Linked DNA regions of Aquibium oceanicum. The protein of the gene in region 1 interacts with the protein of each later gene in a pairwise test. Links are inferred from orthologs where the notes say so. Each region holds a gene or a part of one and is shown on either strand. Other genes may lie near its edges. The genes, in order: gyrB and gyrA.

Evidence for each region.
Region 2: the proteins of gyrB (region 1) and gyrA interact in binary tests that used the Escherichia coli proteins (3 or more experiments, as listed by UniProt). The link is inferred for Aquibium oceanicum from one-to-one orthologs.

What each region holds. Positions count from the first base shown.
Region 1 is NZ_CP018171.1:1,182,735-1,198,096, reverse strand. What follows is about bases 6,134-9,176. They hold gyrB (DNA topoisomerase (ATP-hydrolyzing) subunit B), read left to right. Parts: upstream 6,134-6,454; coding sequence 6,455-8,899; downstream 8,900-9,176. Other genes in these bases: BSQ44_RS05955 (nucleotidyltransferase family protein), read right to left, coding at 9,076-9,176; BSQ44_RS05965 (cytochrome P450), read right to left, coding at 6,134-6,209. Also shown: BSQ44_RS05990 (protein adenylyltransferase SelO), read left to right, coding at 1-886; rsmI (16S rRNA (cytidine(1402)-2'-O)-methyltransferase), read left to right, coding at 948-1,868; BSQ44_RS05980 (YraN family protein), read left to right, coding at 1,858-2,235; BSQ44_RS05975 (cyclase family protein), read left to right, coding at 2,310-3,140; BSQ44_RS05970 (GMC family oxidoreductase), read left to right, coding at 3,219-4,826; more of BSQ44_RS05965, read right to left, coding at 4,833-6,133; more of BSQ44_RS05955, read right to left, coding at 9,177-10,209; BSQ44_RS05950 (potassium channel family protein), read right to left, coding at 10,434-11,285; BSQ44_RS05945 (class II aldolase and adducin N-terminal domain-containing protein), read right to left, coding at 11,561-12,328; BSQ44_RS05940 (pyridoxal-phosphate-dependent aminotransferase family protein), read right to left, coding at 12,439-13,641; BSQ44_RS05935 (methyltransferase family protein), read left to right, coding at 13,951-14,499; urease accessory protein UreG, read right to left, coding at 14,749-15,362. UniProt on the Escherichia coli protein: DNA gyrase negatively supercoils closed circular double-stranded DNA in an ATP-dependent manner to maintain chromosomes in an underwound state.
Region 2 is NZ_CP018171.1:2,636,633-2,652,240, forward strand. The notes cover bases 12,261-15,549. They hold gyrA (DNA gyrase subunit A), read left to right. Parts: upstream 12,261-12,562; coding sequence 12,563-15,349; downstream 15,350-15,549. Other genes in these bases: BSQ44_RS13025 (fumarylacetoacetate hydrolase family protein), read left to right, coding at 12,261-12,402; BSQ44_RS27210 (hypothetical protein), read right to left, coding at 15,430-15,549. Outside these bases: heme-degrading protein HmuQ, read right to left, coding at 1-16; iron-responsive transcriptional regulator RirA, read right to left, coding at 100-561; BSQ44_RS12965 (acyl-CoA thioesterase), read left to right, coding at 764-1,192; BSQ44_RS12970 (alpha/beta hydrolase family protein), read left to right, coding at 1,189-2,082; BSQ44_RS26330 (excalibur calcium-binding domain-containing protein), read left to right, coding at 2,167-2,499; BSQ44_RS12980 (TetR/AcrR family transcriptional regulator), read left to right, coding at 2,621-3,304; BSQ44_RS12985 (TAXI family TRAP transporter solute-binding subunit), read left to right, coding at 3,328-4,260; BSQ44_RS12990 (TRAP transporter permease), read left to right, coding at 4,282-6,228; BSQ44_RS12995 (amidohydrolase family protein), read left to right, coding at 6,225-7,103; BSQ44_RS13000 (catechol 2,3-dioxygenase), read left to right, coding at 7,100-8,083; BSQ44_RS13005 (PIG-L deacetylase family protein), read left to right, coding at 8,080-8,817; BSQ44_RS13010 (4-carboxy-4-hydroxy-2-oxoadipate aldolase/oxaloacetate decarboxylase), read left to right, coding at 8,814-9,485; BSQ44_RS13015 (4-oxalomesaconate tautomerase), read left to right, coding at 9,478-10,536; BSQ44_RS13020 (NAD(P)-dependent oxidoreductase), read left to right, coding at 10,550-11,440; more of BSQ44_RS13025, read left to right, coding at 11,437-12,260; more of BSQ44_RS27210, read right to left, coding at 15,550-15,570. UniProt on the Escherichia coli protein: A type II topoisomerase that negatively supercoils closed circular double-stranded (ds) DNA in an ATP-dependent manner to maintain chromosomes in an underwound state.

The DNA.
Region 1 (15,362 bases):
CATCCGTACACTGGCCGACTACGCCATCGCGCGTCACTATCCGGACGCCGCCGCGGGCGACCAGCCCTATCTGCGCCTGCTCGAATCCGTCATCGCCGCGCAGGCGCGGCTCGTTGCGAGATGGATGCTCGTCGGATTCATCCACGGCGTCATGAACACCGACAACATGACGATTTCAGGCGAGACCATCGACTACGGCCCCTGCGCCTTCATGGACGATTTCGATCCGAACAAGGTCTTCAGCTCCATCGACCAGCAGGGCCGCTACGCCTTCGCCAACCAGCCCAACATCGCGGTCTGGAACCTGGCGCGCTTTGCCGAGACCCTGCTGCCGCTGCTTCACGAAGACCCGGACGAGGCTCTGAAGATAGCGGAAGGTGCGCTGAAGACATTCAAAGAGCACTACGAGCCGGTCTTCCACGGCGGCCTGCGCGACAAGCTCGGTCTGGCGACTGAGGCGGACGAGGACACCCAGCTGATCAGCGACCTCTTCGCCCTGATGGCCAGCCAGAAGACCGACTTCACCCTCACCTTCCGCGGCCTCGGCGGCGAACTGGACGGCGAAGGCGACGGCGCGCGGATGCTGTTTTCCGACCCGGCAGCGTTCGACCAGTGGGCTGAGCGCTGGCATGCGCGCATCGCGCGCGAGCCGCAGCACGATGCCGGGCGGCTGGAGCGGATGCGCGCGGCGAACCCCAAGTATATCCCGCGCAACCACCGCATCGAGGAGGCGATCCGCGCGGCCGAGGACCACGGCGACTTCGCCCCCTTCGAGGAACTGGTGGCGGTGCTCGCGAAGCCGTTCGATGAGCAGCCGGACAAGGCCCGCTACGCCGCGCCGCCGGAAGCGCACGAGCTCGTACTGCGTACATTCTGCGGCACCTGAGGCGCCGGCCTGGGGCGATTGCCGCTTTGCGCGATCGGACATCGGCTGTAGGTGTGGCTGCATGGCAGAATTGCGCACCGAACCCGCCGCCAGGCGCAGTTTCCTGATCGACGGACATGAAATTCCGGCCCGGCCGCTGGAGCCGGCGCTCTATATCGTCTCCACCCCGATCGGGAACCTCTCCGACATCACCGTGCGCGCGCTGGAGACGCTTGCCGCGGCCGACGTGATCGCCTGCGAGGACACGCGCGTCACCCGCGTGCTGCTCGATCGCTACGGCATCCGCCGCAAGCTCGCCCCCTACCACGAGCACAATGCGGCGAGCGCGGGGCCGCGCCTGCTCGCCGATCTCGCGGAGGGCAAAGCGGTCGCGCTGGTCTCCGACGCCGGCACGCCGCTCGTTTCCGATCCGGGCTACCGGCTGGTCGGCGAGGCGGTGGCAGCCGGCATCCGCGTCGTGCCCATTCCCGGTGCCTCGGCCGTGCTCGCCGCGCTGACCGCCAGCACCTTACCGTCCGACGCTTTCCTGTTCGCCGGTTTCCTGCCGGTGAAGGACGGGCAGCGCCGCACCCGGCTGGAGGCGCTGAAGGCGATGCCGGCCACGCTCGTCTTCTACGAATCCCCGCATCGCCTGCCCGAAAGCCTGGCCGCCATGCGCGACGCACTCGGCGCGGACCGCCAGGCGGCCATCGCGCGAGAACTGACGAAGACCTTCGAGGAATTCCGGCGCGGCAGCCTCGCCGAACTCGCGGAGCATTATGCCGAAGCGGGTTCGCCGAAGGGCGAGGTCGTCGTCTGCGTCGCACCGCCCGGCGAGGAGGAAGCGGCCAGCCCGGAGGACCTCGACCGCCTGCTCCTCTCGCTCGCCGCCGAACTCCCCGCCTCCAAGGCCGCCGGCGAGGCGGCGCGGATGACCGGCTCGCCCAAGCAGGACCTCTACCGCCGCCTCCTCGAACTCAAGGAACGCGGCGGTGACGGCTGACGCGCGCGCCAGGCGCTTCCGCGCCTACCGGAAAGGCCACTGGAGCGAGCGCGCCGCGGCCGTCGCCCTGATGGTGAAAGGCTACCGCATCGTCGCACGCCGCCATCGCACAAAGCTCGGCGAGATCGACCTCATCGCCCGCAAGGGCGACCTCGTCGCCATCGTCGAAGTGAAGGCGCGGCGCACGCTGGCGGAAGCGATGGAAGCCATCGGCGGCCAGTCCGAGCGCCGGATCGAGGCGGCGGCCGATCTGTGGCTCGCCCGTCAGCCCGACTACGTCCGCCTCTCCGTCCGCTTCGATATGGTCGCCGTGCTTCCCTGGCGCTGGCCCGTACATGTCGAGAATGCCTTCCAGGGCCGCTGGTGAGGCTTGCCACCTGGCCTTTGCCGGCTCATTCTGTCGCCTGATGCGGCGAGGCAATTACCAGCGGAGTCATCGAAATGTGCCATCATTGCGTGATCGAAGGCGTCAAGAAGGACATGCTGTCGCGACGGGCCTTCTTCAGGGGAACAGTTGCCGCCGCGGGAGCCGCGGCACTCGGGGCCGCCGCCGCGCCGCAACCGCTCTTTGCCCAGCAGTCGATGCCGACGAAGGCCGAGGACCTGACCCACGAACTCTACGACACCTTCCCGACCTACTTCGGCGCGCAGCAGCTCTTCTACGACCAGAAGTTCAACCATGCCGAACACACGTTCAACCTCTTCGAGCTCAGACTGAACGAGCATACGGGCACCCACATCGACGCGCCGCTCCACTTCACGGCCGACGGCAAGTCGGTGGCCGAACTGCCGGTCGAGGACCTCGTCGCGCCGCTGGTCGTCGTCGACATCCGGCCCAAAGCCTCCGAGAACGCCGACGCACAGGTGACGCCGGACGACCTGAAGGCCTGGACGGACGCGAACGGCGACATCCCTGAAGGCGCGGTCGTCGCCATGCTGTCGGGCTGGGGCGATCACGTCGCCACCGACAAGTTCCGCAACGTCGGCGACGACGGCAAGACCATGCATTTCCCCGGCTTCCACGTCGAGGCCGCGCAGGCGCTGATGGAAGGGCCGTCCGTCAAGGCGATCGCCGTCGACACACTCTCGCTCGACTTCGGAATGTCGCCCGACTTCATCGTGCACAACACCTGGCTGCCGAGCGGGCGGTACGGCATCGAGGCCATCGCCAATCTCGACCGGCTCCCGGCCTCGGGCGCGACCATCGTCGTCGGCGCACCGAAGATCCGCGGCGGAACAGGCGGCCCCGCACGCATTTTCGCGATGGTCTGAGGGTTCAAGGCTCTGGACAAGCCCCGGATTTGAAGCTTCCATCTCCCGGTCGCACGAGGCTGCGTCCGGGAGGGGACCATGTCATTCGACTATGTGATCGCCGGCGGCGGCTCCGCCGGCGCTACCTTGGCGGCCCGGCTGTCGGAGGATCCGTCGATCAGCGTCTGCCTGCTGGAAGCAGGCGGCGAGGGCCGCGATCTCCTGATCCGCGTTCCGGTCGGCATAGCCGCGATGCTCCCCGGGCGGCCGAAAATCAACAACTGGGCCTTCCAGACCGAGCCGCAGCCGGGCCTCGATGGCCGCCGCGGCTACCAGCCGCGCGGACGTGCGCTCGGCGGCTCGAGCGCGATCAACGCCATGCTCTACGTCCGGGGCCATCCGTCCGACTATGACGACTGGGCCCAGGGCGGCTGCGCTGGCTGGTCGTGGAAAGACGTGCTTCCCTATTTCCGCAAGGCGGAAGGCAATCAACGCGGCGGAGACCCACTGCACGGGGCCGACGGTCCGCTCCAGGTCCGCGACCAGGCGAGCCCGCGGCCGCTCGCGCACGCCTTCATCGAAGCCTGCGCGCAGCACCAGATCCGTCGAAACGACGACTTCAATGGACCCGATCAGGAAGGCGCCGGCCTCTACCAGGTCACGCAGTTCCACGACGGCATCCGCAACGGCGAACGCTGCTCGGCGGCGGCGGCCTACCTGCAACCGGCCATGCAACGCAAGAACCTCACGGTGGTGACCGGCGCGCATGCGACGCGCATCACGTTCGAAGGTAGACGCGCCACCGGCGTAAATTATCGCCGCGGCAGCACGGAGCAACTTGCCGAGGCAAGGCGCGAGGTGATTCTCTCGGCCGGCGCCTTCGGCTCGCCGCAACTTCTCATGCTGTCGGGGATAGGAGATCCGGAGGAACTACGCGCCCAAGGCATCGACGTGCGTCATGCGCTTCCCGGCGTGGGCCGAAACCTCCAGGACCATCTCGATTTCATCCTGTCGTGGAAGACGAAGCACACCGACTGTTTCGGCATTGGTCCGCGCGGCGCTTGGGCCATGGTGCGCCATGCCCTGCAATGGCGCCGCGACGGCACGGGCATGCTGGCCTCGCCGATCGCGGAAGCCGGCGCCTTCGTCAAATCCTCGCCGGAAGCGGAGCGACCCGACCTGCAGATGCACTTTTGCATCGGCATCGTCGACGACCACACCCGCAGGATCCACCTCGGCTTCGGCTATTCCTGCCACGTCTGCGTGCTGAGGCCGCATTCGCGCGGGACCGTCGGGCTGTCGAGCGCCGATCCCCAAGCGCCGCCGCGCATCGACCCTGCCTATCTCGCCGATGAGCGCGACTCGGACCTGCTGCTTCGAGGCGCCCGGCTGATGCGCGACATCCTCGCCGCCCCGGCCTTCGCGCCATACCGGCACAAGGAGATCCACACCGAAGGCGTGGAGACCGACGCCGACCTGATGCGCCACATCCGCGCCCGCGCCGACACGATCTACCACCCCGTCGGCACCTGTCGCATGGGCGTCGACGATGAAGCGGTCGTCGATCCACTGCTGCGCGTGCGCGGGCTGGAAGGTCTGCGCGTCGTGGACGCCTCGATCATGCCGACCCTCATCGGCGGCAACACCAACGCGCCGACCATCATGATCGCCGAGAAGGCGGCCGACCTGATCCGCGCCGCGGGATGAGCACAACTACCTTCGCCGTGTCACCCGCATCGGCAAACCGCCCTCAGGCTGGGTCGTCAGCTTCTGCACCGGCCAGGGTTTCGTCTCGGCCACCGTGTCGAAACGGAAGCGCGACAGGAGGACGCCGAGCGCGATCATCGCCTCCTGCATGGCGAAGCTGGCGCCGATGCAGATCCTCGGCCCCGCTCCGAAGGGCAGGTACTGGAAGCGGTCGATCCGGTTGCGGTTATGCGGCAGGAAGCGCTCCGGCATGAAGGCTTCGGGGTTGTCCCACAGCTTGCGGTGCCGGTGCACGGTCCATGGCATCACCTGGACCTGAGCGCCCTTGCGGATGTGCAGGTCCTCGTAGAACTCGTCGGCCAGCGCCTCGCGGCTGATCGAGGCCGCCGGCGGATAGAGCCGCATCGCCTCCTCGAAGGCGGCGCGGGTCACCGGCATAGCGTCGAGCCACTTCGCCGGGTCCGCCTCGCGCGCCAGCACGGCATCGATTTCGGCCTCGACCCGTTCGCGTTCCCAGGGCGCTTCCGCCAGGCAGTAGAGCGTCCAGCCGAGAGCGCGCGCCGTGGTCTCGTGGCCGGCGCCGATGAAGGTGATGATGTTATCGGCGATCTCGTCGCGCGACAGGCCCTGCGGTCCTTCCGCCTTGAGCAGCAGCGTCAGGAAATCGTTCGGCGCACCCTCGGGATCGCACTCCAGCTTCTCCTTGCGCATCCTGGCCGTGTCGGCCACGAGCCGGCGGAAGAAGGCCATGGCGCGGGCGCCGCGGATGCGCGTGAAGCGCGGCAGCCAGTCCGGCGCACCAAGCAGGTCGAGCGGATCGACGCGGCCCATCGTCTCGAACAGGCGGTCGACCTGCTTGGCGAAGCTGCCCGGCTCCCCTGCGATCTCGCCCGAAAACAGCGTCTCTGCCAGGATGTCGTAGGTCAGCAGCGTCATGTCGCGGGCGATGTCCACCGTGCCGGTCTCGCCTTCGTAGCGCTCGGCGAAAGCCTCGGAGCGGCGTAGCATCGGTGCGGCGAAGCCGTTGATGTGGCGCGGCGTGAAGACCGGCGCCATCGCCTTGCGCGAGCGCTTCCACACCTCACCTTCTGCCGTTAGCAGTCCGTCCCGCAGGATAGGACGCAGGATCTTCTGGCGCACCCGCGCCATCTTGTAGTTCTTCGCATTGTCGACCAGCACGTGCCGGATCAGGCCCGGGTCGTTGGCGATCACCAGCGGCCCGCCCACTCCGGTCGAGATCGAGACCCATTTTTCGTTATAGGACGGCTCGCCCCACAGTTCGAGCGGGTTCCGATAGACGATCCGCAGCATCTGCAGCAGCGATGGCGGCGTGGTGCGCGGCTTCGGCGCGGGCGGAACGAAAGGGGCCGGCGTGGCGTCCATCTGGCGGATCTCCTCGGCGCCGAATATAGGGGTAGCAGGCCCTCCCACAAAGCCGTGACGACCGCGAACGGGCGGCGGCGGCGTCCATCCCCGCGAAAGCGCCACAAAGCCGGTGAAAGAACCGCCGAAATGCCCGCGAAAATTGGAAAAACGGCGCGGAAGTCCCTATATCTCATCCATGTCGGGGCGTTGATTCGCAGCCCCTTTTCAACGCTGCCGCAGCGATCTCAAGACGACAGGTTTTCATGAGCGAAACGTCCGTAGAACTTCCCGGCGCACCGGCCGAATATGGCGCGGATTCCATCAAGGTTCTCAAGGGGCTGGATGCCGTGCGCAAGCGGCCCGGCATGTACATCGGCGACACCGATGATGGCTCGGGCCTGCATCACATGGTCTACGAGGTGGTCGACAACGCCATCGACGAGGCGCTGGCCGGTCATGCGACCCGAGTGACGGTGACGCTCAACGCGGACGGTTCCTGCTCGGTGACCGACAACGGCCGCGGCATCCCGACCGATATGCACACCGAAGGCGTCTCGGCCGCCGAGGTCATCATGACGCAGCTCCACGCCGGCGGGAAGTTCGACCAGAACTCCTACAAGGTCTCCGGCGGCCTGCACGGCGTCGGCGTCTCGGTGGTCAACGCGCTGTCGGTGTGGCTGAAGATGAAGATCCGCCGCAAGGGCAAGATCCACGAGATGTCGTTCACCCACGGTGTCGCCGACGGCCCGCTCGCAGTGACCGGCGAGGCGGGCGACGAGACCGGCACCGAGATCTCGTTTATGCCGTCCTCCGAGACGTTCACCATGGTGGAGTTCGACTTCGGCACGCTGGAGCACCGGCTGCGCGAGCTGGCCTTCCTGAACTCGGGCGTGCGCATCCTCCTGACCGACCGGCGCCATGCCGACGAGAAGAAGGTCGAACTGTTCTACGAGGGCGGGCTCGAGGAATTCGTCAAGTATCTCGACCGGTCGAAGAAGCCCCTCATCGCCGATCCGATCGCCATCCGCGCGGAGCGCGACGGCATCACCGTCGAGGTCGCGATGTGGTGGAACGACAGCTACCACGAGAACGTGCTGGCCTTCACCAACAACATCCCGCAGCGCGATGGCGGCACGCATCTGGCCGGCTTCCGCGGCGCGCTGACGCGCCAGGTCACCAGCTATGCAGAGCACTCCGGCGCGCTCAAGAAGGAAAAGGTATCGCTCACCGGCGACGATTGCCGCGAAGGGCTGACGGCGGTGCTGTCGGTCAAGGTGCCGGACCCGAAATTCTCCTCCCAGACGAAGGACAAGCTCGTCTCGTCGGAGGTGCGGCCTGTTGTCGAAAGCCTCGTCAACGAGGCGCTCGGCACCTGGTTCGAGGAACATCCGGCCGAGGCCAAGGTGCTGATCGGCAAGGTGATCGAGGCGGCCGCGGCGCGCGAGGCGGCGCGCAAGGCGCGCGAGCTCACCCGACGCAAGGGCGTGCTCGATATCACCTCGCTGCCCGGCAAGCTCGCCGACTGCCAGGAGCGCGATCCGGCCAAGTCCGAAATCTTCATCGTCGAGGGCGACTCGGCCGGCGGATCGGCCAAGGGTGGCCGTTCGCGCCAGAACCAGGCGATCCTGCCGCTGCGCGGCAAGATCCTCAACGTGGAACGCGCCCGCTTCGACCGCATGCTGGGTTCCGACATGATCGGCACGCTGATCACCGCGCTCGGCACCTCGATCGGCAAGGACGAGTTCAACGCCGACAAGCTGCGCTACCACAAGATCATCATCATGACGGACGCCGACGTCGACGGCGCCCACATCCGCACCCTGCTCCTGACCTTCTTCTTCCGCCAGATGCCGGAGCTGATCGAGCGCGGGCACCTCTACATAGCCCAGCCGCCCCTCTACAAGGTGTCGCGCGGCAAGAGCTCGCAATACATCAAGGACGAGCCGGCCTTCGAGGAATACCTGATCAATTCGGGCCTCGACGAAGCCTCGCTGGAACTCGCCTCGGGCGAGGTTCGCGCCGGCCAGGATCTGCGCTCCCTCATCGACGACGCGCTCGCCGTGCGCTCGCTCGTCAACGGACTGCACACGCGCTACAGCCGCGAGGTCGTGGGGCAGGCGGCGATCGCCGGCGCACTGGACCCCGCAATCTTCCTCGACCTCGGACGCGCCAACGACATGGCCGAGCGTATCGCCGCGCGGCTCGACGCCATCGCCGAGGAGACCGAGCGCGGCTGGACCGGCCGCACCTCCACCTCGAACGAGGGACAGGGCGGCTACGTGCTCGAGCGCACCGTGCGCGGCGTCAAGGAGGCGGTCGTCCTCGACATGGGGCTCATTTCCTCGGCCGACGCCCGCGCCCTGCAGCGCTATGCGCCGCGCCTGGGCGAGATCTACGGCGAGCTTCCGACGCTGCGCCGCAAGGACAAGTCAGAGCTGATCACGGGACCGCTCCACCTGCTCGAAGGCGTCTTCGCCACCGGCCGCAAGGGCCTGTCGATGCAGCGCTACAAGGGTCTGGGCGAAATGAACGCCGAGCAGCTGTGGGAAACCACGCTCGACCCCAACGTGCGCTCGCTGCTCCAGGTGAAGGTCGCGGACGCCACCGACGCGGACTCCCTCTTCTCCCGCCTCATGGGCGACGAGGTCGAACCGCGCCGCGAGTTCATCCAGGACAACGCGCTGAGCGTCGCCAATCTGGACATCTGATCGGGCAGGGATGCGCGATGCCGCGAAGTCTTGCTTCTTCGCCCGGGATTGAATTGACCCGCCATCTCTGAAGGATAACGTTCCGGATCATGCGGTCCAGATGCTCCGGGGCAATGGTTCGCGGAGGCGGGCTCTGTACGGGACCTAGGCCTATGGGAATTCGACGCTCAATGTAATCATCGGCGCAGTTCGCTTTCCTTATCGTCGTCGTTCGCGGACCGTTTTAGTCCGTATGCCTCCGGATCGCTACCGAGATTGACGATCCCTCTCGACAGCCCGGCCGTGACGGTCGCGCGTGCGCCATCTTCGATCGAAGACAGCCCATCCAGAAGAGCCTCGCGCCACGCAGGCCAGCGGTCGCGAGCCTCCATGAAGGCATCCGCCACATCGTCTCCGCGGCGCTGCTCCATCATCGCAACGATGATCGCCGTGGCTTGGGCGACATCCTTGCGGCTCTTTGACGGTCGGTCGTCATCCATGCGGCGGCGGCTGGAGACGATCAGCTTGTGAATGGCGTAGCGTTCGGGGGAAGGCACCAGAACCGGCACGCCGGCACCGTGAAGAAGCACTCCCCGCATCGGTTGATGAATGAGGAAATCGAGAAAACGCAGCGGCTGTGCCGACGCACCGCCGAGGGCGGGCATCGCGGTGGGCTTGCCGCCGTAGTCGTCCGATCCGGTGTTAGACGTCAGGAATTCGACCTTGTAGCCGGCGCGGTTCGCGAACCGGGTCGTCTTGCGGCCATCGATCCGATCGGGAATCTCCCGGAAAGTCTCGTCCACCGCCCGCAGGGTTTCCAAGATCGGCGGCATCGCGTCTCCAACGGCTACGGAAATGGAGTGAAACTGGGCAAAGTCTGCGTCGCTGGTGACCATCGCTGTATTTGGCAGTCTGACACCGATGAGCGGCGGATAACATTGATATGCGACCGTGCCGATCAGGACGCCCCGCAAGCGAAAGAAGCCGGCCGCTGCGAGTGCCTTAATGATATCACCAGTGAGGGCTTCGGCGCGCGGAAGATAGGCTTCCCGTACCAATGTGCTCACAAGCCGGCGCCGTTCACGGTTGTCCGCCTTGAGGTCCTTGAAATTTTCTACCCGACGCGTGATCTCTTCGTCGTCGACCGGGCCGACATAAGTCCTCTTCTTGGTGCCATCCTCCGGCAGATCGAAGTACCAGTATCTCCGACCCTTCACCTCCTGAATGACGAAGCGGCCGCGAAGATCGAAATCCGATTTGAAAGTGGCATCCAGCGCCCTCTCAGCCAATTCGCTATACACCGTCTGATAGATGTGGGAGATCGGCTGCATGTGTTATCACCGCTTTCGCTTAAGTGGTAATAACCGGGATAGAAGAATTTTCAAGCGGTTGTTATTAGCATTTTCGCATAAATGGTAATAACCGGACACTTAGATGTTGATTGCAAGCCGTAGCATGCTTGGGGATCGCGAAGTCGCGATCAACCCCCGACCGGATTCGACACCTTCCATGCCTCCTGCCGGCACGAGACCGATGCCACGACGGCGTGGTGATCTCACCTGCCATCCCCCTTCACGTCGTCGCGTTCCTCCTTGCGCTGCGTCTGGATCGCGTCCGAAAACGCCGCGGCGAGGATGCCGGTGGGCATCGCGATCAGGCCGATGCCGGTGATGGCGGTGAGGCCCGCCAGTATCCGCCCCAAGGGCGTGACTGGATAAACATCTCCGTAGCCGACGGTGGTCAGCGTCGCGACCGACCACCACATGGCGCGCGGGATGCTGCCGAACCGGTCCGGCTGAGCGCTCCCCTCGATCAGATAGAGCAGGGTCGAGGAAATCAAAAGCAGGATGCCGGCGATCGTCAGGCTCATCAGCAATTCGTATTGCCGCGATTTCATCGCATCGGTGATCGCGTGGATCGCCATCGAGAAGCGGCCTAGCCGCGCCAGCCGCAGGATGCGCAGCAGCCGGAAGAGCCGCACCACGAACGCCTCGCTGCCGATGAAGACGAAGAGGCCGGGCAACAGCGCGACCAGGTCTATCAGCGCCGGCACGGAGACAATGTAGCGCAGCCGCCCGAAACGTCCCGCGTAGGCCGGCTTTTCAGGGGCGATCCATACCCGCAGGACATATTCGACGAGAAACACGATCGTGAAGAAGGCCTCGATCGTCAGGATGGCGGCGCCGCGGCGCTCCACCACGATCGGTTCGGTCTCCACCACCGCGAAGAACACCGCGAGCAGGATCAGCGCCGCCAGAACCTTGTTGACCGGCGACAGCCCCTTGTGCGGCCACGCGGCGGGCTCGAGATGCATGTGGACGCGGGCGCGCATGGTCGGCACGGAAGATCCCCCCACCACCGCCGGTGCCGCGACGCTCTCATCCCTGGAGCGTCTTTCGGCGGGCATCGTGGCACACCATTCGTAGCGCGCGTCGTGCCATCGAACAATCGCAGCCGGCGCCCGATCAGCCGGCGATCAAACATCCCGATCTGAAGGGAACACGGGCGCCGATTTCCCGTTCATTGCCCGGAGCCAGATCGCTAGAGCGAGGTCGGATGATGATCGCCACCATGTCCGTGATGATCCTGGGTGAAGAAGGCGTCGGCCTCGCCCTGCTGATCGCCGCCTCGCTCGCCGCTCTCTACTTCGGCCGCGTCTACGGCCCGGAGAGCTGACGCGCTTCAGTTCCTGTAGGCCGGCTCCTGTTCGTCGAGGATCGCCTTCAGTTCCGACAGGTGCCGCGACGCCGAGGCGACCGGGTACTCGTCCATCTGCCGCGCCACCGTGCGGGCGACCTCGTCCGGCAGCACCCGCAGCGGCTTTCCGGTCCACAGCGCCTTGATGTAGGTTTCGCAGGACCGCTCGAAATAATAGAGCCGGTCGAAGGTTTCGGCCACCGTCTCGCCGATCACCAGCACGCCGTGATTGCCCATCACCATCACCTTGACCTTCGGGTCGGAGAACAGGCTGGCGCAGCGCTCGCCCTCCTCCTCGAAGGCCAGCCCGCCATAATCCCCGTCCACGACGATGCGCTCGAAGAACATCGCCGAGTTCTGGTCGATCGGCGGCAGCGTCGAATCCGCCAGCGAAGCGAGGACGGTGGCATGGACGGAGTGGACGTGGATCGCGCAACGCGCATGCGGCACGCGCCGGTGGACCGCGCCGTGGAGGCCCCAGGCGGTCGGGTCCGGCGCGTCGGGACGCTCCATGGTGGCGGGATCGTTGGCGTCGATCAGAAGCAGATCGCTCGCCTTGATGCGCGAGAAGTGCATCATGTTGGGGTTTATCAGGAACTGCGAGCCATCCTCGTTCACCGCCAGCGAGAAATGGTTCGCCACGCCCTCGTGCATGTTAAGCCGGGCGGTCCAGCGGAAGGCGGCGGCGAGATCGACCCGCTCCTCGTAGTGCGGCAGGTTGGGTCGGCGGTCGGCAAGGGCAGTGACTGACATGGCATCCTCCGTGGTCGGCCCATCCTGATGCGACGCGGCCGCTTGTGCAAGATGTCCTGGGACGATGCTGTCCCGGCGACCTGCCGGAAGGCGTCAGCCGGCGGAAAACCTCAGGCCAGCGCCTCGGCCGCACGCGACAGCGCGCCGACGCCGTGAGGGATGCCGAGCGCGGTCATGCCCGCCTCGATCGCCCCCAGTGCGCCCAGCACCATGTGCGTGTTGACGTGCCCCATGTGGGCGATCCGCATGAAGCCGTCTGCGGCCGGATCGCCCTCCGGCGCCATGCCGAGCCCGATACCCAGCGTCACGCCGGCATTGGCCTTGGTCCATTCGCGCAGTTGCGTGGCACGCGGAGACGCCATCTTCACGGTAGTGACGGCGTGCGAGCGGAAGGCCGGATCGGCGATGTTCAGCCCGATGCCGGCGGCCTCGCCGTCACCGTCGCCCCAGGCCTCGAAGGCCGACCAGACGGCGCGCGCGAGGCGTTCGTGCCGGCTCCAGGCGGCCTCGATTCCCTCCTCGCGCACGAGCATGTCGAGCGCGGCGCGCAGGCCGTAGAGATGATGCGTCGGCGCCGTACCGCCGAAGCGCTGGTAGAACTGCTTCGCCTCGATCCGCGGCGTCCAGTCCCAGTAGGGAGTGCGCCAGCGCGCGCCGGCACTCGCCTGCCGCGCCTTTTCGTTCAGCCATACAAAGCCGAGACCGGGCGGGGTCATCATTCCCTTCTGGCTGGCGGACACCATCACGTCGACGCCCCACGCGTCCATCTCGAACCGGTCGCAGCCGAGCGAGGCGATGCAGTCCACGGCGAGCAGCGCCGGATGGCCGGCCCGGTCGATCGCCGCCCGCACCGCGGCGACGTCGTTGCGCACCGAGGTGGCGGTATCGGCGTGCGTCATCAGCACGACACTGATCCGCTCGCCCCGGTCCTCGCCCAGCGCCCGCGCCACCTCGTCGGGGTCGACCGGGCTGCGGCGCCCGAAGTCAAGCCGCTGCATCGTCACGCCGAGCGCCTCGGCCGACTGCGCCCACCCCTCGCCGAACCGGCCGGTGACGAGCGCCAGCGCATGATCGCCGGGACTGAACAGATTGGTGTTCGCCGCCTCCCAGGCGCCATGCCCGTTGGCGACGTAGATGGCGACATGATGCGTCGTGCGCGCCACCTGTTTCAGGTCCTCGCAGAGCCCCGGCATCATCTCGTGCAGTTCGCCGGTGTAGATGTCGGGCGAGGCGCGATGCATCGCGTTCAGCACCCGGTCCGGCACCACGGACGGACCCGGAATGGCGAGATACTGGCGGCCGGTAAGGTTCATTCTGCTTGTTTCCGGATGAGACTTGGCGCTGGAGAGGCGACCGTGCGTGGTTTGGCAAGCCTACTATGAGGGAATCCGGCGGGCTCCGCGAGGGGGCAAGAGGGCGTCAAGGGGAAGGCCAAGGGGTTGACGATGGCACGCGGTGGCAATCAAATGATGACGGCGCCAACCGGACTATAGCCACGGTTTCTCGCCAGCGTAGCCAGCAATTTCTCGAACGATTCAGTGGAGAGACGGGTGAATTCCGAAGACGCAGGCGATTTGTCGCGATACCAGGCTGCCCGACGTGCCATCCTCGCAGTCATCATCGTGATCGCCTTCGCGACTTTGGTCTTCGTGGGATCGCTTCACGACGAGTTGATGCATGAGTACATCGAGACGCTTGGCCTCGTGCTTATCCTGATCGGGATCGGCGGACGGCTTTGGGCGACGCTCTACATTGGCGGGCGCAAGTCGGCTGAGGTCGTGTCGACCGGGCCCTACTCCGTCAGCCGCAATCCGCTGTATGTCTTTTCCTCGATAGCGGCCGCCGGCGTCGGGGCGCAGACGGGCAGTTACGTCGTCGCCTGCCTGTTTATGGTGGTGTGTGCGGCAGCGTTCTATTTCGTGGCCCGGCGCGAGGAACGATTCCTGTCCGCGAAGCTGGGCGGCGAGTATCTTTCCTACCTGCAGCGCGTTCCGCGCTTTCTGCCCAATCCGTTGATCTATCGCGACGACGCAGAAGTGACGTTCCAGACCCGTCGGTTTCGCGTCACCTTTGTCGACGGTCTCGTCTTCCTGGCCGCGATCCCGGTGCTCGAGGCCATCGAAGAGGCCCAGGAGGTGGGTGCGATCCCGCATCTGTTCCTGCTTTTCTGAGTCTGCGCCGGAAGCTGATCGCGACGTCCGTATCTGGTCACCCATGATGAACGCGCTTCCGGTCTTGCGTCGGAGCGGTTCATGCTGCCTGTCTGAGCCAGGTTTCGAGATCGATCGGCGATCCGTCCGCGCCAAGGCGAGCGACGTGCCGGATGCTGCCGCATCACCGCATGTGCCGGGGCGACATGATGCCCGCGAGAGCCAGGCGGCACGTGCTTCCCGAACCTGCCGAAGTGAGAACCACGCTCCTCAGGCCGCCGACCTTCCCGCCTCCAAACCGCCCATCTCGACGATGAACTTCACCACCGCGTCGAGCCCCCGCCCGCGCGACAGGTCGGTGAAGCCGAAGGGCCTCGCGCCGCGCATTTTCGCCGCGTCGCGTTCCATCACGTCGAGGTCGACGTTCACGTAGGGCGCGAGGTCGCTCTTGTTGATGACGAGGAAATCCGAGCGCGTGATGCCGGGCCCGCCCTTGCGCGGGATCTCCTCGCCCTGGCACACCGAGATGACGTAGAGCGTGATGTCGGCGAGGTCGGGCGAGAAGGTCGCGGCGAGGTTGTCGCCGCCGGATTCGATGAAGACGATGTCGAGGTCGGGGAATTTCCGGTTCATCTCGGCGATCGCCTGGAGGTTGATCGAGGCATCCTCACGGATGGCCGTGTGCGGGCAGCCGCCGGTCTCCACCCCCATGATGCGCTCCTCGGGCAGCGCCTGGAGCCGCGCCAGCATCATGGCGTCTTCCTTGGTGTAGATGTCGTTCGTCACGACCGCGATGGAGAAGTGCTCGCGCATCGCCTTGCAGAGCTTTTCCGTCAGCGTCGTCTTGCCGGAGCCGACGGGTCCGCCGATGCCGATGCGAAGAG
Region 2 (15,608 bases), 1.5 Mb from region 1 along the record:
TCATGGCAATGTACATCGCATCGTCCCTCTTTACGCGAGTTGCTGGGTGGAGGGTCGTTATGCGGCCCGCTCCTCAGCGGTCCGCGACCGTTCTAGGCGTCAGTTGGCGATGGCGTGGCCGGTGGTGGCATCGATCTTCAGGAGATCGCGCATCATCGGCCGATCCTTGATCAGGTCGGCGATCGTGTGGCTCTCAAGGACATCAAAGAAGGCGCCGAGCGCCTGGCGCAGCGCGGCGTTGAGCGCGCAGCTGTCGATCAGCGGGCAGTCGGCGGCGTCGTTCTCGAAGCACTCCGCCATGGCGAAGCTCTCCTCGGTTACGCGCACGACGTCGAACAGCGTGATCTCGGCGGCCGGCCGGCCGAGCTTCACGCCGCCGTTGCGGCCGCGCACGGTGGTCACGAGTTCGTGTTCGACCAGCGGCTGGAGGATCTTGAACAGGAAGAGCTCCGAAACCGTATAGGCCTGCGCGATCTCGGGGATGCGGCTCAGGCGCCCGTCATTGGCCGCGCAGTACATCAGGATGCGGATCGCGTAGTTGGTCTGGCGGGTCAGCCGCATGGGACTTCCTCTTGCTGCCGTATGGCTCGGCGTCCTCTTTAGAAGGATTCCAGACAATGTGGTAGAGGGTAAGGCGAAAAAACATGAGACTCGTTTTCATGTTTTAGTGATCGGATTGCGCCCGCTTCGGCAGCCCGGTCTTTGCGTCAGGACGCGAACAGGCTACGAAGCGCCCGCGGCAACGGGGCCAGGAGCGGACGAGGTGAGCGAAATCCTGCAGACCTGCACGATCAAGGTGAGCTTCGGCGACTGCGACCCGGCCGGTATTGTCTACTATCCCAACCACTTCCGCTGGTTCGACGCGACGTTCCACGCGCTGCTCCAGCGCTTCGGCGGCCATGCCGCCGTGTCGCGGAAACTGGGTTCCATCGGCATTGGCCTCATCGAGGTCGGCGGCGCGTTTCGTGCGCCGGCCGAGGACGGCGACGCGCTGGTCCTGACGGCCCGCCTGGTGGAGTGGCGGGAAAAGACCCTGCGGATCGCCTACGAAGGCCGGATCGACGACCGGCTGACGGTGGAAGGCTTCGAGGTGCGCGGTCTGTTCATTCGCGAAGACGGCCAGCTGCGGGCCGGTCGGATGGCACCACTCAGGGAGATGCTCGAAGCGGGGGCAGGGACGGCGGACGCATGACGCCCGCCGCGCTTCGGCAGTTGCTTCGTGTTCCCGAACGGCCAGTTGTGACGGAACGGGTCATCGTGCGCGCCGTCGAGGACGCCGACGGGATCGCGACCGAAACCCTGACCCTTGACCTCGGCGACGGCCGCCGCGCCCGCGCCTTCGTGACGCGTCCGTCCGAGCCGGCGGGGCGCCGGCCGGCGGTACTCTACTGCCATGCACATGGCGCCCGGTATGAAATCGGTGCGTCGGAGCTTACCGATGGTAGGCCGAGCCTTCTCGGGCCTTACGGGCCGTTGCTCGCACGGCGCGGTTTCGTCACGCTCTGCCTGGACATGCCGGCGTTCGGCGAGCGCGCGGACGAGAAGGAAGACGCGCTTTCGAAGGCGCTACTCTGGCAGGGCAGGACCCTCATGGGCGAGATGCTCGCCGATCTTCTCGCGGGTTTCGACTATCTGTCGTCGCGCGCCGACGTCGATCCGGACCGCATCGCGGCCTTCGGGCTGTCGATGGGCGCCACGCATGCCTATTTCCTCGGCGCAATCGAGCCGCGCATCGCCCGCGTTGCGCATCTTTGCTGCTTCGCCGACCTCGCGACGCTGATCGAAACCGGCGCCCACGACCTGCATGGGCATTACATGACAATTCCGGGCCTTCTGGCGCAGACCTCGTTCGGCCGCATCGCCGGCATGATCGCCCCGCGGCCGCAACTGATCTGCACCGGAGCGAAGGACCCGCTGACCCCGCCCGCGGCGGTCGAGAAAGCCTTGGCAGAGTGCCAGCCCGCGTACCGGGCGGCTGGCGCGGAAGCAGGTCTGCGGCATGTTTCTGAGCCCGACACCGGGCATGTGGAAACCCCCGCCATGCGTGAGGCGGTGCTGGCATTCCTGGACGGCATGCGCTGACACGCAATCTCGCAGAGCGGTTTGATTAAGATTCGAACCTCGGTGCCAAGCTGCCCTTAGGACATCGCGTGTAAGTTGTCGCGCATGAGCAAGACACGTCCTTACCGAGCAGCTGCGCGCCGGGCCCGTCCGGATCGCTCAAGCACGCTGGATCCACACAAGTCGCTCTCCATCCTGCGCAAGGTCGGCTTCGCGGGAGTTTTCGCGGCGATTGGGCTCACGAGCTTTGTGGGGCCAGGTCTCGGATCGCTGCTGACGAGTTTTTCGGGACCCGCTTATTCCGGCCCGCCGCCCCGAAACTGCGCGGAAGCGCGGGCGCGCGGGATCGCGCCCATGACGCGCTGGCACCCGGCCTATTCGGCACATCTCGACCGCGACGGCGACGGCATTGCATGCGAGCCCTACTACGGGCGGTAGCCCCGCCACGGCCAACCCGCTGAACACGCGCGCTTTTTTCTTGTACGACTGTACAAATGTCGTGGACATGTGGCCATCAAGCCGCTAGAAACCCCTCCGTGAGGGAGGGCGCGAAACCAGCATGCCGAGAGCCGCACGGGAAACCGATTCCAGGACCGCGATCCTCGACGCGGCGGAAGAGCTGTTTTCGGAGCGCGGGTTCGGCGCGGTGGCGCTACGCGAGATCGCCCGCGCCGCCGGGCTGAACGTCGGCAGCCTGACCTACCATTTCGGCGACAAGGCCGGCATTCTGGAAGCCATTTACAAGCGCCACACCAGTCCGATGAACGCGCGCCGGCTGGAACTGATCGGCGAGGCCAAGCGCATCGAGGATCGCGACCAGCGCCTTATGGCGATCCTGCGCGCCTATGTGCTGCCAGCCTTTTCATCGTCGGACGATCTCGTTGGCGGCGGCACGCGCTTCACGCGCATGCGCGCCATCCTGTCGGCGGAGGGCAACGCCCAGGCGCGCAAGATCATCGCCGACGCGTTCGACGACACTACCCGGGCCTTCATCGACGCGATCGCCGACTGCGTCAGCGGGGCTTCGCGCGAAGACATCGTCTGGCGGAGCCAGTTCCTGCTCGGCTCGCTCTACTACACGCTGATCAACCCGGAGCGCATTTCGCGCCTGTCCGACAGCAAGACCGACGGCGCCGACCACGACGAGGCGATCCGCCAGATCGTGCTGTCGAGCCACGCGAGTTTCCGGGCGCTCGCCCGGACATCCGCCACGCCTGCGGGCGAACTTGAGCATTCCGCATGACCAACTCAAAGGGAGGTAAAATCATGAGAATTTCCATCGGATTGAAGGCGACCGCGGTCGCACTTTCGCTGGCGGCGACGCCGGCGCTTGCGCAGGAGCGCGTCGCGATCGGCACCGGCGGCACCGGCGGCCTGTTCTACGTGATCGGCGCCGGCATGGCCGACATTTTGAACAAGCACATGGAAAACACCACCGCGCGGGCCGAGGTCACCGGCGCGTCGGTGGAAAACATCCGCCGCGTGGCGGCGGACCAGATGACGTTCGGCTTCTCCTCGTCCTCGACGCTCTACGAGGCGAAGAACGGCATGGGCCCGTTCGACGGCGACGCGCAGCCGGTGGCGGCCATGGCCTATCTCTATCCCGCCGTCCTGCAGATCGCGACTGTCGCCGACACCGGCATCGCCTCGCTCGAGGATCTCGCCGGCAAGAAGGTCAATCTCGGACCTCCCGGCAGCAACGCCGCCGTGCTGGCGCAGCGTCTGCTCGAAGCCTACGGCGTGTTCGATGCCGGCAACGCGCAGTTCCTGTCCTACACGGAAGGCACCAACGCGCTGATGAACGGCACGGTCGACGCCACCGTGGTGCTCGCCGGCGCTCCGACCGCCGCGCTGATCGATCTCGACGCCCAGCGCGACATGGTGCTCCTGCCGCTCGATGAGCAGAAGGTGGCGGGCCTGTTCGAGGAGTACCCGTTCTATCAGCCCTACGAAATCCCGGCCGGCACCTATCCGGACCAGAAGGAGGGCGTGATGGTCATCAACGACCCGGCGACGCTCTTCACCAGTGAAGGTGCCGACGAGGGGCTGGTCAACACGATCACCAAGACGATCTTCGAGCACCTGGACGAACTTGGCGAGGTCCATCCGCAGGCCAAGGCCATCGCGCTCGACACGGCGACCAAGACGCCGATCGACCTGCATGCTGGCGCCAAGGCCTATTTCGACACGGCCAAGTAGGCTCGGCGGAACAGGGATCGCATGACCTCGATCACCGACAGGATCCGGCTCGACCGTGCGGCGGACCGAGGCGAAGGGGAGGCGGCCATCGTGTCGCTCCTCTTCGCAGTCCTCGCCGTGGCGGTCACGGCGCTCGTCATCTACGGCGCCTATTTCGGGCTGATCACAGCGCTGATCCTGCGCTCCTTGTTCTATTCGCTCGTTTCGGCGGGCGGGCTTCTGCTCGTCGGCCTCAATGCCCGCGCCGGCTGGACGCGCATGCTGTGCTACGCGCTGGTACCGGTCGCGCTGGTACCGGGCTTCCACCTCTGGCAGTCCTACGTCGACATCATTATGCGCGGCGCGATGGCCACCCCGCCCGATCTCTGGATCTTCGTCGGGGTCATGGCCGTGCTCCTGGTGCTGGTGCGCATGGCGCTCGGCTGGGCTCTCGTGATCCTGGTCGGCGTAGCACTCGCCTACGCCTGGTTCGGCTACCTGATCCCCGGCCAGTACGGCCATGGCGGCTATGATCTGAGGCGGCTCGCCTCCACGCTGATGCTCTCCACCGAGGGCATCTACGGCCTGCCGATGGGGGTGGCCGTCGAATACATCTTCCTTTTTGCCCTGCTTGGGACGCTGCTGATGAAGATCGGCACCGGCGAGGTCTTCGTCGACATCGCGCGCGGGCTGACCGGTCGCATGCAGGGTGGGCCGGGCCTCTCGGCCGCGCTGTCGAGCGCCATGCTCGGCACCATCAACGGCAGCGCTGTCGCCAATGTCGTCACCACCGGCACCTTCACCATCCCCTTGATGAAGCGGGTCGGCTATTCGCCGACGCTCGCTGGCGCCATCGAGGCGGCGGCATCCTCGGCCGGGCAGATCCTGCCGCCGGTGATGGGCGCGGCCGCTTTCCTGATGGCCGAGATCATCGGGGTTCCTTATTCGCAAATCGCGCTCGCTGCCCTGGTGCCGGGGCTTCTTTACGTCGTCGCCCTGATGGTGGCGGTGCGGCTGGAGGCCGGGCGTCTGGGGCTCGAGCGTGATACCGACGCCGGACTGGCGCTGCTGCGCGAGACGCTCGTGAAACGCGGCTATCTGTTGCTGCCGCTCGCCGGTCTCATCGTCTTCCTGATCATGGGTTACACGCCGACGCGCGCCGCCGTCATCTGCATTGTGCTCGGTCTCCTTATCTCGCCCTTCAACAGGCTGACCCGCGTTGGCCCCGTCGATCTCGTGGTCGTGTGCCGCGACACGCTGGTGGCGACGATGCCCATCGTGGCGGCGGTGGCGGCGGCAGGCGCGGTGATCGGCGTGCTCAACCTGTCCGGCCTCGGGCTCATGCTGTCGGGCCTCATCGTGGATCTCGGCGGCCAGAACGTCTGGGCGATCCTAGTCCTGACGGCGCTCGCCTCCTTCGTGCTCGGCATGGGACTACCGACCTCGGCGGCCTACCTGCTGCTCGCCGTGCTCGTCGCGCCCGCGCTGACCCGGCTCGGCCTGCCGCCGATCGTCGCGCACATGTTCATCTTCTACTACGGCCTCGTCTCGGCGATCACGCCGCCGGTGGCGCTCGCGGCCTACGCGGCGGCAAGCATCTCGGGCGGAGATGCCAACAAGACGGCCTTCGAGTCCGTACGGCTCGGCTTCGTGAAGCTTCTCGTGCCGTTCCTCTTCGTCACAATGCCGGGACTTCTGATGATAGGCTCGCCGCCCGAGATCGTCCTGTCAGGGGTGCTCGCCACGATCGGCGTCGTCGGCCTGACGATCGCCTTCGCCGGCTGGCTCGGGCGCCCGCTCGCCGCCGGGGAACGGCTCATGATGGCTGCCGCCGCGCTCCTGGTCATCTGGCCGACCGCCGTGACGGCGGCCGATCCTGCAACACTCCTGGCGCGAGTCATCGGCTGTGCCGCCCTTGGGGTCCTCGCTTGGCGTGCCATGACTTCGGGCGGCGCGGTCGCCGCCGTCAACCGACCGAGAGTTTCATGATGTCTGACGCCTTGCCCTATCACCCGTCGCCGAAGAAGCCGGACGTCGTGCTGCCCGCCGGCGCCTGCGACGCGCATTGCCATATCTTCGGGCCGGCGGCCGAGTTCCCGTTCGCTCCCGAGCGTAACTACACGCCCGTCGATGCGCCGAAGGCCAAGCTCTTCGCGCTGCACTGCCTGCTCGGCATCGAACGCGCCGTCATCGTCCAGGCGAGCTGCCACGGTACCGACAACACGGCAATGATCGACGCGATCGCGGCAGCGGCCGGGCGCTACCGCGGTATCGCGATGGTAAAACAGGATGTGACTGATGCCGAACTCGCCGCGCTGCACGAAGGCGGCGTGCGCGGCGTGCGCTTCAATTTTGTTACGCACCTCGGACAGGATGCCGACCTCGACGCGGTACGTACGGTGATCGGCAAGGTAAAGCCCCTCGGCTGGCACGCGGTGATCCATTTCGAGGCCGACCGTCTGGAGAAGCTTGCGCCGATCCTGAAGGAACTGCCGATCACCATGGTGATCGACCACATGGGCCGGGTCGATGCCAGCCTCGGCGTGGACCAGCCGGCGTTCCGCATGCTGGTCGACCTCATGGAGGACGAACGCTTCTGGGTGAAGGTCTGCGGCTCCGAGCGCGTGTCGCGCGCCGGCCCTCCCTTCCACGATGCCGTGCCGTTTGCCCGGATGCTGGTGGATCTTTTCCCCGATAGGGTGCTGTGGGGCACGGACTGGCCGCATCCCAACATCAAGAAGCACATGCCGGACGACGGCGCGCTGGTGGACCTGCTTGCGCTCATCGCGCCGGAGGAGGACAAACTGCGCCGCCTGCTGGTCGACAACCCGACACGGCTCTACTGGCCCGAGGAGAGGACATGAACCAAGCCGAACCCTGTTTCGACGTCGCCCATCTCGGGCACGTGGAACTCCTCACCGACAAGCCCGAGGAGAGTCTGGACTTCTTCGTCAACGTCTATGGCCTGACCGAGAGCGGGCGCGACGGCGATTCGGTCTATCTGCGCGCCTGGGACGATTACGAGTTCCATTCGCTCAAGCTAACTGCCTCGAACACCACGGGCATGGCCCACTGCGGCTACCGTACAGCTTCCGAAGCGGCTTTGCAGCGCCGTGTGGCCGTCATCGAGAAGATGGGGCTGGGTATCGGCTGGACCGACGGCGACCTCGGCCACGGCCGCAGCTACCGCTTCAACAGCCCGGACGGCCACGTGTTCGAACTCTACTGGGACACCAACAAGTACGAGGCGCCCGCGGGCGAGAAGCCGGCGCTGAAGAACACCGCACAGCGCTACCACGGCCGCGGCGCGGCGCCGCGCCGCATCGACCATTTTAACCTGCTCGCCTCCGACGTTTCGAAGATCCGCGACTTCATGGTGGAGGCGATGGGCAGCCGCGTCACCGAGATGATCCAGCTCGACAATGGCCGCATCGGCGGCTGCTGGTTCACGGTCAACAACAAGGGCTACGACATGGCCTGTACGGAGGACCATTCGGGCTCGAAGGGCCGTTTTCACCACCTGACCTACGCCGCCGACCATCGCGACGACATCCTGCGCGCTGCGGACGTCTTCCTGGAGAACGGCGTCTTTATCGAGACAGGGCCACACAAGCACGCCATCCAGGGCACCTTCTTCCTCTACGTCTATGAGCCCGCCGGCAACCGCGTCGAGATTGCCAATGCCGGCGCACGGCTGATCCTCGATCCCGACTGGAAGCCGGTCTTGTGGACCGAGCAGGAGCGGAAGAAGGGCCAGGCCTGGGGCCTGAAGACCATCGAGAGCTTTCACACGCACGGCACGCCGCCCGTAGCGGCCGCCTCGAACCATGGAGACCGCAAATGACTGCAGGAACCGCGCTGGTCGTCAGCGCGCATTCGGCCGATTTCGTCTGGCGCGCGGGCGGCGCCATCGCGCTCCACGCCGGAGAGGGGATGGACGTGACGGTGGTCTGCCTCTCCTACGGCGAGCGCGGCGAGAGCGCCAAGCTCTGGCGCCAAGACGGCATGACGCTCGACCGGGTCAAGAGCGAGCGCCGGAAGGAGGCGGAAAACGCTGCGAAGGCGCTCGGCGTGGCCGACGTCCAGTTCTGGGACCTGGGCGACTATCCGATCGAACTTTCGCAGGCGTCTTTGTTCCGGCTGTCGGACCTGTTCCGAAAAATCCGCCCGAGCTTCATGCTGACGCACTCCCGAGAGGACCCCTACAATCGCGACCATCCGCTGGTCAGCCAGTTCGCGCAGGAGGCGCGCATCGTGGCGCAGGCGCACGGGCACGAGCCGGACGTGAAGGTGATCGGCGCCCCGCCGGTCATGCTGTTCGAGCCGCACCAGCCCGAACAATGCCGCTGGATGCCGAACACGCTGCTCGACATCACGCCGGTGTGGGACAAGAAGCTCGCGGCGATCAAGTGCATGGCCGGCCAGGAGCATCTTTGGGAATATTATACCCGCGTCGCCCTGCAGCGCGGCGCGCAGGCGGCCCGCAACTCCGACAAGAAGATAACCTACGGCGAGGCCTACGAGGCGGTGTTCCCGCACGTGCTAGAGACGCTGGTGCCGACGGAGGGGAGGGGATGAGCGTCGTTGTTCAGAACATCGAAAGAGCCGCCGGCGAGACCATCGACGGTCTCGGCGAATGCGGCGTCGCCACGGTGCACGAGGCCATGGGCCGCAAGGGCCTGATGCGCGCCTTCATGCGGCCGATCTATTCCGGTGCCCGTATTGCCGGTTCTGCGGTGACGGTGTCGATCGCGCCGGGCGACAACTGGATGATCCACGTCGCAGTGGAGCAGTGCCGGGACGGCGACATCCTCGTGGTCGCGCCGACCAGTCTGTGCGAGGACGGCTATTTCGGCGAACTGCTGGCGCGCTCGCTGATGTACCGCAAGGTGAGGGGCCTTATCATCGAGGCAGGCGTGCGCGACGTGCGCGACCTGACCGAAATCGGCTTCCCGGTCTGGTCGAAAGCGGTCTTCGCACAAGGCACGGTCAAGGAGACGCTGGGGTCGGTCAACGTTCCGGTCGTCTGTGCCGGTGCGGCGGTCAATCCCGGCGACATCATCGTGGCCGACGACGACGGCGTCTGCGTCGTTCCGCAGGCGGAAGCCGAGACGGCGCTGACGGCGAGCCGGGCCCGCGAAGCCAAGGAGGCCGAGACGCGCAAGCGGCTGATGGCGGGCGAACTCGGGCTCGACATCTACGGCATGCGCGACAAGCTCGCGGCAAAGGGGCTGAAATATGTCTGATGGCGTGCGCTGCATGTGGATGCGCGGCGGCACCTCGAAGGGCGGCTATTTCCTTGCAGACGACCTGCCGTCCGACACCGCGGCACGCGACGCCTTTCTGCTCGGCGTCATGGGCTCGCCCGACCCGCGCCAGATCGACGGCATGGGCGGGGCCGACCCGCTGACTTCCAAGGTCGCGGTGGTACGGAAGTCTGCTCGCGACGGCGTGGATGTCGACTACCTCTTCCTGCAGGTCTTCGTCGACAAGCCGATCGTCACCGACGCGCAGAACTGTGGCAACATCCTCGCGGGCGTCGGCCCCTTCGCGATCGAGCGCGGGCTGGTCAAAGCGCGCGATGGCGAGACGCCCGTGCGCATCTTCATGGAAAACACCGGCCAGATCGCCGTCGCGACCGTTTCGACGCCAGGCGGAATGGTGAGCTATAAGGGCGATGCGCGCATCGACGGCGTGCCGGGTACGAGCGCGGCGGTACCAATCGAGTTCGAGGACACGGCCGGCTCCTCCTGCGGCGCGCTGCTGCCCACCGGCAACGCTGTCGACGTGATCGACGGCGTCGAAGTGACGATGATCGACAACGGCATGCCCTGCGTGGTCATGCGTGCTGCCGACATGGGCATTTCGGGAGACGAGACCCCAAAGGAACTCGAAGGCAACGCGGAGCTTCGGGCGAAGCTCGAGGCGATCCGGCTCAAGGCCGGGCCGCTAATGAACCTGGGCGACGTCGAGAAGAAATCCGTGCCTAAGATGACCATGGTCGCGCCCGCGAAGAACGGCGGCGCGATCTCGACGCGCACCTTCATCCCGCATTCCTGCCACTCCTCGATAGGCGTGCTCGGCGCCGTCAGTGTCGCAACGGCCTGCCTCCTGCCGGGATCGCCCGCGGCGGAAATCGCGTCCGTGGGCGAAGGCGATCGCCGCTCCCTCTCCATCGAGCATCCGACCGGCGAGATGACAGTCGTGGCGACACTTGGCGCCGACGGGGCGGTGAAGAGCGCCGCGATCCTGCGCACCGCGCGCAAACTCTTCGACGGAACCGTGTTCGCGGACTGAACGGGGCCAGCCAATGCACATCGGGTTCATCGGTTTCGGGGAAGCGGCGCGCGCCTTCCAGGAAAGTCTGGCCGCCACCAGGGAGGATCACTCCTTCTCGGCCTATGACGTTCTTCTCGACCGTGAAGGCCCGGACGGCGCTTGCGCCCGTGCCATGCGGGAGCGCGACGTCGCGGCGGCGACCGCCTCTGGCGGCATGCCCGGCGCCGACTGGATCGTCAGCGCCGTCACCGCCGACCAGAGCCTGGAGGCGGCGAAGACGGCCTGCAAATGGCTGCGCGCCGGCCAGACGTTCTTCGACATCAACTCCGTCTCGCCAGACCGCAAGCGCGAGACCTCCGCGAAGGTGAATGCCACGGGCGCCGCCTATGTCGACATGGCGGTGATGGCGCCGGTGCATCCGAAGGGCCATCGCACGAAGGTGCTCCTTGCCGGCCCCGTGGCAGCCGAAACTGCCGAGCGGCTGAGCGCCCTGGGCTTCTCCTTTGAGAGCGTCGGGCCGGAGCCGGGATCGGCCACCGCTATCAAGATGGTGCGCAGCCTGTTCGTGAAGGGGCTGGAGGCGATCACCGTCGAGGCGCTGCTCGCCGCGCAGGCCTCCGGGTGCCTGGATTACATCATGGGCTCACTGTCGGGGTCTTATCCCGGCCTCGGCTGGCCGGACTTCGCGCGCTACGAGTTCGAGCGCACGCTGAAGCACGGCAAACGACGCGCCGCCGAGATGCGCGAAAGCGCCGCCACCTTGCGCGCGCTCGGGCTGCATGGCGACCTTGCCGATGCCATCGCCGAAGTGCAGGAAAAGATGGGAGGGCTCGCGGCTGAGCCAAACTTCTCGGGCGGGCTTGCGGATCTGTCGTCTCTCGTCCAGGCGAGACAGGGACGTTGCGAAAGAGGACGCGGATGAAACTTACCACTCTTCCGAACGGTACGCCCGACGGTCGCCTGCACATCGTCAGTCGCGACCACCGGCGCTGCCAGCCCGCGCGGTCCGTCACGACGCTGCAGGCCGCGCTGGAGGACTGGGACGCGCTCGAGCCTCTGCTCTCGGCGGAATACGAGGCCGTGAACGCCGGCGCCGGCGAACCCTTCGATCCCGCAGGAACACTGGCCCCGCTGCCGCGCGCCTGGCAGTGGCTCGACGGCTCGGCCTTCAAGAGCCACGGTCGCCTGATGCAGAAGGTGTTCAAGCTGCCGCCGGTCGATACCGGCGGGCGGCCGCTGATGTACCAAGGTGTAAGCGACCGCTTCTATGGTCCTGCAGACGATATCCGCCTCCCTTCGGAGGAGGACGGCATCGACTTCGAAGGCGAGTTCGGGATCATCACGGATGCCGTACCGATGGGCGCATCCGCCGCCGATGCACGCACGCACATCAAGCTCCTCGTCCAGATCAACGACTGGAGCCTGCGCAAAGTGGCGCCGATCGAGATGAAGACCGGCTTCGGCTGGATCCAGGCGAAACCGGCGAGTTCGATGGCGCCGGTGGCGGTGACGCCGGACGAACTTGGTCGATACTGGCGCGATGCGCGGGCCGACCTGACGCTCGATGTGCATTGGAACGGAGACCGCTTCGGCGCCGCCAACGGCTATGCGATGGGTGTGGGGTTCGACGAACTCGTGGCGCACGCCGCCTACTCGCGCGATCTCGTCGCCGGGACCGTGGTCGGTTCCGGTACCGTTTCCAACGAGAACTTCCGCGAGGTCGGTTCTTCATGCATTGCGGAGCGCCGCGGCATCGAAACGATCGACCTCGGCGAGCCGAAGACAGGCTTCATGCGCTTTGGCGATCGGGTCCGGATGGAGTCGAGACATCCGGACGGGACCCCGCTCTTCGGAGCGATCGACCAGAAAGTGGTGAGGGCCTGACCGCAGCGGGATCCGCTACCGGTTAGGGCATTATCCTAACCTCGGCATCACCATGTATTTCTGCACAGCATAGGCGCAGGCGACATCCCTGCGCGTTTGGAAAAACCGGGCCGCCGTCCTATATAACGCCCAGTGATTCCATTGACGATCGTGATCCAGTTTGGCTGAGCTTACACCCCCACGCGGGTCCGATGGCGGACCCAATGGCATAGAGCCGATTTCCATCATCGAGGAGATGCAGCGCTCCTATCTCGACTACGCCATGAGCGTGATCGTGAGCCGGGCGCTGCCGGACGTGCGCGACGGGCTGAAGCCAGTGCACCGGCGTATTCTCTACGCCGCGCACGAGAGCGGCTATCACTGGAACCGCAAGCACGTGAAGTCGGCGCGCCCGGTCTCAGACGTGATGGGTAAATACCATCCGCACGGCGACGCCTCGATCTACGACGCCCTCGTACGCATGGCGCAGGACTGGTCCATGCGCCTGCCGCTCATCGACGGGCAGGGCAATTTCGGCTCCATCGACGGCGATCCACCCGCGGCCATGCGCTACACCGAGGCGCGGCTGACCAAGGCGGCGCACGAGATCCTGGAGGACATCGACAAGGACACCGTCGATTTCCAGGACAACTACGACGGTTCCTCCTCCGAACCGAAGGTGCTGCCGGCGCGCTTCCCCAACCTGCTCGTCAACGGCTCGGGCGGCATCGCGGTCGGCATGGCGACCAACATCCCGCCGCACAATCTCGGCGAGGTCTGCGACGCGGCGATCGCCGTGGTCGACAATCCCGCCATCGACCTGCCGGCGCTGATGGAGATCATACCGGGACCGGATTTCCCGACCGGCGGCATCATCCTCGGCCGCGCGGGCATCTACAGCGCCTACCAGACCGGTCGCGGTTCCATCCTGATGCGCGGCAAGGTCGACATCGAACAGATCCGCGGCGGCGACCGCGAGGCGATCATCATCACCGAGGTGCCCTACCAGGTGAACAAGGCCACGATGATCGAGAAGATGGCAGAACTCGTGCGCGACAAGCGCATAGAGGGCATCTCCGACATCCGCGACGAGAGCGACCGCCAGGGTTACCGCGTCGTCATCGAACTGAAGCGGGACGCCAATGCCGAGGTCGTGCTGAACCAACTCTACCGCTACACGCCGCTGCAGACCTCGTTCGGCGCCAACATGGTCGCGCTGAACGGCGGCAAGCCGGAGCTGATGAACCTCGTCGATATCCTGAAGGCCTTCGTGTACTTCCGGGAAGACGTGGTCAGCCGGCGCACGAAGTACCTCCTGCGGAAGGCCCGCGAACGCGCCCACGTACTCGTCGGCCTTGCGATCGCGGTTGCCAACATCGACGAGGTGATCAAGCTCATTCGCGCGGCCCCCGATCCGCAGACGGCGCGCGAGCAATTGATGGAGCGGCGCTGGCCGGCTCACGACGTCGAGGCGCTGATCCGCCTGATCGACGATCCGCGCCACCGCATCAACGAGGACGGGACCTACAATCTGTCTGAGGAGCAGGCCCGTGCCATCCTCGAATTGCGTCTGCAGCGCCTGACCGCGCTTGGCCGCGACGAGATTGCCGACGAGCTGAACAAGATCGGCGAGGAGATCCGCGACTACCTCGACATCCTCGGCTCGCGCGCCCGCATCCAGCAGATCGTCAAGGACGAACTTACGGCCGTGCGCGACGAGTTCGGCACGCCTCGCCGCACCGAAATCGCTGATGGCGGCGCCGACATGGAGGACGAGGACCTCATCCAGCGCGAGGACATGGTCGTCACCGTCAGCCATTCCGGCTACATCAAGCGCGTCCCGCTGTCGCTCTACCGGGCCCAGCGGCGCGGCGGCAAAGGCCGCTCGGGCATGTCGACCAAAGACGAGGATTTCGTCACGCGGCTGTTCGTCGCCAACACGCACACACCGGTTCTCTTCTTCTCCTCGCGCGGCATCGTCTACAAGGAGAAGGTCTGGCGCCTGCCCATCGGGAATCCGCAGTCGCGCGGTAAGGCCCTGATCAACATGCTGCCGCTGGAAAAGGGCGAGCGCATCACCACCATCATGCCGCTGCCTGAGGATGAGGAGAGCTGGGGCGAGCTGGACGTCATGTTCGCCACCACGCGCGGCACCGTCCGACGCAACAAGCTGTCCGACTTCATCCAGGTGAACCGCAACGGCAAGATCGCCATGAAGCTGGAAGAGGGCGACGAGATCCTCGGCGTGGAGACCTGCACCGAGAACGACGACGTCCTGCTGACGGCCGATTCCGGTCAGTGCATTCGTTTTGCCGTCGACGACGTGCGCGTCTTCGCCGGGCGCAGTTCGGTCGGCGTGCGCGGCATCGCTATGGGCGAGAACGACCGGGCGATATCGATGACCATTCTCGAACACGTCGAGGCCACCGCTCCTCAACGTGCAGCTTACCTGAAGCGGGCGGCCCAAGAGCGTCGCGCGGCCACGGGCGAGGATGAGGAGATCGTCCTGACCAATGAGGATGTCGTCGAGGAAGCGGATCTCTCGGACGAGCTGTACGAAAAACTCAAGGCGCACGAGCAGTTCGTGCTGACCGTCACCGAATACGGCTACGGCAAGCGCTCGTCGTCCTACGACTTCCGCGTCATCGGCCGCGGCGGCAAGGGCATCCGTGCGACGGACGTATCCAAGGTGGGCGAGATCGGCCGGCTGGTGGCGGCGTTCCCTGTCTCCGACGGCGACCAGCTCATGATGGTCTCGAACGGAGGCCAAGTTATCCGGGTGCCGGTCACCGGCATCCGCTTCGCCAGCCGCGCGACCAAGGGCGTGACCATCTTCAGCACGGCCGAGGGCGAACGCGTCGTGTCGGTGGAACGCATTTCCGAGCCGCAATCGGAAGAGGAGGCGGAGGTCGTGGCGTCCGAGACGCCGGCACCTACCGAGCCTCCTTCCTCGACCGACCAACAGTAGTCACCGGTCCTGGACGACAAAACGGCCGCCCGTCTTCCGGGCGGCCGTTTGACTAATTGAACTCTGACTGGAACCTGAACTTACCGGCGCAGCCCGTCGAAAGGGTTCTTGCGCGTGACGCGAACTTCCTGTTTCTGCCGCTGTGCTTCCTCGTAGAAGCCGAAAGCCGTTGCTATCAGCATGGCGACCATCATGGCGGTTGCAAGCATCGTTATCAACATGGCGTCAATCTCCTTGCAGTTCGTAACGGACAGAAGCC